Linked DNA regions of Salinivibrio kushneri. The protein of the gene in region 1 interacts with the protein of each later gene in a pairwise test. Links are inferred from orthologs where the notes say so. Each region holds a gene or a part of one and is shown on either strand. Other genes may lie near its edges.

What was found. The genes of interacting proteins can lie anywhere in the genome.
Region 2: the proteins of hfq (region 1) and rho interact in binary tests that used the Escherichia coli proteins (3 or more experiments, as listed by UniProt). The link is inferred for Salinivibrio kushneri from one-to-one orthologs.

Annotation. Positions count from the first base shown.
Region 1 is NZ_CP114588.1:2,532,280-2,535,189, forward strand. The notes cover bases 33-2,910. They hold hfq (RNA chaperone Hfq), read right to left. Parts: upstream 1,672-2,910; coding sequence 1,393-1,671; downstream 33-1,392. Other genes in these bases: hflX (ribosome rescue GTPase HflX), read right to left, coding at 72-1,364; miaA (tRNA (adenosine(37)-N6)-dimethylallyltransferase MiaA), read right to left, coding at 1,749-2,690; mutL (DNA mismatch repair endonuclease MutL), read right to left, coding at 2,683-2,910. Also shown: FtsH protease activity modulator HflK, read right to left, coding at 1-22. UniProt on the Escherichia coli protein: RNA chaperone that binds small regulatory RNA (sRNAs) and mRNAs to facilitate mRNA translational regulation in response to envelope stress, environmental stress and changes in metabolite concentrations.
Region 2 is NZ_CP114588.1:60,432-63,406, reverse strand. The notes cover bases 1-2,943. They hold rho (transcription termination factor Rho), read right to left. Parts: upstream 2,134-2,943; coding sequence 868-2,133; downstream 1-867. Other genes in these bases: rhlB (ATP-dependent RNA helicase RhlB), read left to right, coding at 2,756-2,943; trxA (thioredoxin TrxA), read right to left, coding at 2,317-2,643; N8M53_RS00295 (hypothetical protein), read right to left, coding at 1-731. Outside these bases: more of rhlB, read left to right, coding at 2,944-2,975. UniProt on the Escherichia coli protein: Facilitates transcription termination by a mechanism that involves Rho binding to the nascent RNA, activation of Rho's RNA-dependent ATPase activity, and release of the mRNA from the DNA template.

The DNA.
Region 1 (2,910 bases):
TTCCTGGCTCATTCCACGCCATTCGCGCACTCCATCAAATTGATCTGACGATAATTTTTTACTCTAGCAGCCTAATCACTGACGATAAAGTCGCCGAGTTGGTTGCCTTCTCTTTTTTCTAACCGATACCAGTCCGTTTGTGGCAGCCTGACATCGACTAACAGATGCCCATCATCTTGGTATTCTTCACTGATAACGCATCGCATCTGGTGAAATTTACTTTGCATTCGCCCAGCCATACTAGGTGGCAGCCGTAATTGATGCCGCACCATGGTGCCAGATAAACGCTCAGTAAGGGCTTCAAATATGAGCGCGATACCTTGACCAGACAACGCTGACACCCATACTGCTCTCGGAACGCCCTCTTCGTCCCGTTCAATACGAGGTTCAGCCTGATCCAGACTATCTATTTTGTTCATAATGATAAGATGAGGCACATCTGCCGCATCGATTTCATCTAACACACTGTTGACCGCTTCAATGTTTTCACCAAAGCGTTCATCACTGGCATCGACCACGTGTAGTAGCAAGCTCGCTTCTTGGGTTTCTTGAAGCGTTGCTTTAAATGCCGCGACCAAGTCATGCGGTAAGTGACGAATAAAGCCGACGGTATCCGCCAATATCGCGGTACCCACATCGTCCACTTCAATACGGCGTAAGGTCGGATCCAAGGTGGCAAACAGCTGATCGGCCGAATATACCCCCGCTTCGGTGATCCGATTAAACAAGGTTGATTTGCCCGCATTGGTATACCCCACCAATGACACAGTCGGTACTTCCGCCCGTGCCCGAGCGCGTCGCCCTTGTTCACGCTGCTTCGCAACCTTATCCAGTCGCTTTAAAATCGCTTTCACCCGATCACGCACTAAGCGACGGTCTGTTTCTAACTGTGTTTCACCCGGGCCACGCAAGCCAATCCCGCCTTTTTGACGCTCAAGGTGAGTCCAGCCTCGCACCAGCCGGGTAGATAAGTGGCGTAACTGTGCGAGCTCAACTTGTAACTTACCCTCATGCGTACGCGCACGCTGGGCAAAAATATCGAGGATCAATCCGGTTCGGTCTAATACTCGGCATTTAAATCGCTGTTCTAGGTTGCGCTCTTGGGCCGCGGATAAGGTGTGATTAAAAATCACAATGTCCGCGCCGACTTGTTGCACAGTATCTGCTATTTCTTGGGCTTTGCCCTCTCCAACAAAATATTTGGGATGAGGGGACTGACGGCTGCCGACAACAACTTGCAAGGCATCGACACCCGAGGATGACACCAGCATTTGAAATTCGCTGAGATCATCCCACTCGCCATCATGGGTAAAGTTTATATGAACGAGTACAGCCTGTTCACCGGCCTCGTAACGGTCAAACAAGCGATAGACTCCTTAGCAATAGAATGCTTTATTCCTCAGGTTTTTCTTGCTGACGCTCGCCCTGTGGACGCTCACCAGCCCCTTGGTTATTGTTGTGGTGGCTTACAGCACGTGCCGGCACAACGGTTGAAATCGCGTGCTTGTACACCATTTGATTAACCGTATTTTTTAGCAGGATCACGAACTGATCAAACGATTCAATTTGGCCTTGCAACTTAATACCATTTACTAAGTAAATGGAGACAGGAATGCGTTCACGACGTAACGCGTTCAGGAATGGGTCTTGTAATGATTGCCCCTTAGCCATTATTTCTTTTCCTTATTTGTTTGTAATTGTAGTCAATTGTCGCGGTTAAGCAGCGTCCTTGTCAGTGACAGTATACATCAAGTTTCCGTCCCTGCTGTCAACGCTTTTGTCACCGTTTGTAAAGACAGCGACGGTGTGTCGCTATCAAGCCAAGTCACATTATCCCAGCCTCTTAGCCAGGTTATCTGACGCTTGGCTAACTGGCGCGTCGCGCAAATCCCACGGTAAACGGCTTCATCATGGGTGCAACGTCCGGCCAAATAATCCCACATCTGGCGGTAGCCGACACAACGAATCGAGGGCAGATCGACATGCAGATCGTCTCGTTCGTATAACGTCCGTACCTCTTTTTCAAACCCCGCGTCGATCATTTTGTCGAAACGAAGCTCGATGCGGCGATGCAATTCGCCTCGATCCTGAGGCGCTATTGCAAATTGGTGTACCTGATACGGCAAAGGTTCACCTTTTTTTTCTGTCAATGCTGTTAGGGTCTGGCCACTGATCCGATAGACTTCTAACGCCCGCGTAATTCGCTGAGGATCGTTAGGATGGATCCGCGCCCCCGACACGGGATCAACCTCACACAACTGAGCATGTAATGCTTCCCACCCATGCTGCTGCGCCTCGTTTTCTAACGCTTCACGGATGTCAGGATCCGCACTAGGCAACGGTGATAGCCCTTCTAGCAATGCTTTAAAATACAGCATGGTGCCTCCCACCAACAGTGGGATCTTGCCATCCGCGACGATCCGCGCCATTTCTGTGAGCGCATCGTCACGAAAGTCTGCCGCCGAGTAGGCTTCAGACGGATCACGAATGTCGATCAAACGATGTGGCGCTTGCGCTAATTCCTCCGCTGTTGGCTTAGCAGTACCAATATCCATCCCGCGATAAATCAGTGCCGAATCAACACTAATGATTTCCACTGGCAAGGTCTGGCGTATTGCAATGGCCAAATCCGTTTTCCCGGATGCAGTCGGCCCCATTAAAAAAATCGCTTTAGGCAGCGGATTAGTCATGCTGTAATGCTTCTATCACTGAGGTCAGGTCGAGGCGTTTAAAGTAGCGCTGACGGCCCTTTTCTAACGCATCCCCCTGCCAATATTGTTCAATGTCCGATACGGTTTGTACCGCTTGCGCAAGGCTGACTGGATCCGATGCTACTGTCAACTGCTTTGCCAGCCAACTGCACATACTCGCGCTGTGATCCGTGTGGGATTGGTCGGGGTCTAACCCACC
Region 2 (2,975 bases), 2.5 Mb from region 1 along the record:
GCCGCGAGGCTATACTGATCGGTGCCTCGGCGCCATAACCTTTCATACAACGCGGGACGATCCGTGGCCTGTGCCAACGCGGCTAAAATCGCGTTGTCTGGCATCCACATTAAAGTCGGATCATTAAGATACTGATCGGTCAGATACGCTAAGCCATCGCCGTCATAGTCAGCAATCATGCTTACCAAGGCATCACGGCGTCGCGCATAATCGGCCTCATCAGGTTTCACCCAATCAGCAATGACCAACTGACGATAGCTCAATAGCATGCCGAGCTCTTGGGTTAATTGCTGCTGGCGGTAGCGATTAAGCTGCTTGCGCGCCGCGGCGGCGTAATGAAACGCAGGCGTGGTCACCCAATAACCGTCTTGTTGGTGACGTAACAGAAAGTGTGGCTGCTGCTGACTTAAGGTCACGAGATAATCGCGCCATTTCTCGTTATCAAGCCGCAACGGTGAAGAGAGCAGCCGATACAAGGTTGCCTCACGCGTCAGAGGAGGAAGCTGGCGAATGTGTGACTCAAGCGCATTGATATCGCCGTTGGCTTGGAGGGTAAAGGCAGTACGCATCGCATCCGCCGTACTGGCTTTATCTAACACTTGCTCAATAAAAGGCTGAGCTACGATTTGCCCATCGGCCGCTGGCTCATTGGATGCCGATACCGTGGAGGAAACAAAGCCCACGATCCCTAGGCATATCGCTGCTAGCTTGATGCGAAAACGTCTTGCCATCCGTTGCAATCCTATCTTCGGTGTCACGCGTCCTGCGTCACCTTTCCTTGGTGACTCGTATTGTGCGAGCTAGGTATGCGCTGAGCAATAAAAAAGCACTGCGAATGCGCAGTGCTTAACACTATTGCGTCACCACTTACGAGTTTTGCCGACGCATGGCATCAAAGAACTCGTTGTTGGTTTTGGACATCGCCAATTTACCAATCAAGAATTCCATGCCTTCCAGCTCGCCCATTGGATGCACAATTTTGCGCAAGATCCACATTTTTTGTAGTTCATCGGGCTTGGTCAGCAACTCTTCACGGCGGGTACCAGAGCGGGTGAAGTCAATAGCAGGGAAAACACGTTTTTCAGCAATCTTACGGGACAGGTGCAATTCCATATTACCCGTGCCTTTAAACTCTTCGTAGATGACTTCGTCCATCTTAGAGCCCGTGTCTACCAGCGCAGTGGCGATAATGGTCAGGCTGCCGCCTTCTTCCACATTACGCGCCGCACCAAAGAAACGCTTCGGACGGTGCAAGGCATTGGCGTCAACACCACCGGTCAATACTTTACCTGATGATGGCACAACCGTGTTGTAAGCACGCGCCAGACGGGTGATCGAGTCCAGCAAGATAACCACGTCTTTTTTGTGCTCCACCAAACGCTTGGCTTTTTCAATCACCATTTCGGCGACTTGCACGTGGCGGTTTGCGGGCTCGTCAAAGGTTGAGGCAACCACTTCGCCTTGTACCAAGCGCTGCATCTCGGTCACTTCTTCCGGACGCTCGTCAATCAACAGCACCATCAATTCACAGTCTGGGTGGTTAAACGCGATGCTTTGCGCAATGTTTTGCAGCAACATGGTTTTACCCGCTTTTGGCGGTGCCACAATCAAGCCGCGCTGGCCTTTACCAATCGGCGAAGCCAAATCCAGCACACGTGCTGTGATGTCTTCCGTGGAGCCGTTGCCACGCTCCATCACCATACGCTCGCTGGCATGCAGTGGGGTCAAGTTTTCAAACAGGATTTTGCTGCGCGCGTTGTCCGGCTTATCGCTGTTCACTTGGTTGACTTTTAATAGCGCAAAGTAACGCTCGCCATCTTTTGGCGGCCGAATTTTACCCGCGATGGTATCGCCTGTGCGCAGGTTAAAGCGACGAATTTGGCTTGGCGATACATAAATGTCATCAGGGCCGGCCAAATACGAGCTATCTGCGCTGCGCAAGAAGCCAAACCCGTCTTGAAGAATTTCCAGTACGCCATTGCCGAAAATATCTTCACCGCTTTTTGCGTGCTGTTTGAGGATCGAGAAAATGATGTCCTGTTTACGCAAGCGAGCCAGGTTTTCAAGTCCCATGCTTTCGCCAAGCGCAACCAGCGTCGAGACGGGTTGAGTCTTCAGTTCGGTAAGATTCATAGTGGTGAGTGTCTTGTTTGTCAAAGTTGAGGTCTGAAATTAGTTAGCGTGTCGAGACCAGTGGTATGTTCGAGAGATGAACAGAAGTACAAATTCCGTGCAATAAGGTAGCACCTAAATGGGGTATCGTCTAGTTGGCAGAAAAACAACCGCCGCTGAGAGGCAGCGACGGTTACTTTAACATTATAGGTTGGCGTCAAGAAACTCTTTCAGCTGAGTTTTTGACACAGCACCAACCTTGGTTGCTGCCACGCTGCCATCTTTAAATAGCAGCAGTGTTGGGATACCACGGATGCCGAACTTAGGCGGTGTACCTGCGTTCTGGTCAATGTTCAGTTTTCCGATGGTGACTTTACCTGCGTATTCTTCAGCGATTTCGTCCAGGATAGGCGCGATCATTTTACACGGCCCACACCATTCTGCCCAAAAATCCACCAATACAGGCCCTGCAGCTTTTAGAACGTCTGCCTCAAAGCTGTCGTCGGTTAGCTGCATAATTTTGTCGCTCATCTTCTACTCCAATACATGTTTTTGTTACTGGCTAAATTGCGACCAGTAAATTATGGGACTATTTGACTGGATTCGCTTCCGTATTGCAAGCCTAAGCTGATATTCTATCCGGATGAAAATGACGCATATCACAGAGCAGAAATTTGCCGAGCTCGGCTTGCACGCCGATGTTCTCAAGAGCTTGGAGGCCAAAGGGTTTACTCAATGTACCCCTATCCAAGCCCTGGCATTGCCGGTCCTGCTCACCGGCCAAGACATTGCAGGACAGGCGCAAACGGGGACGGGCAAAACCCTGGCGTTCCTGGCTGCGACGTTTCATCACCTTCTGACGA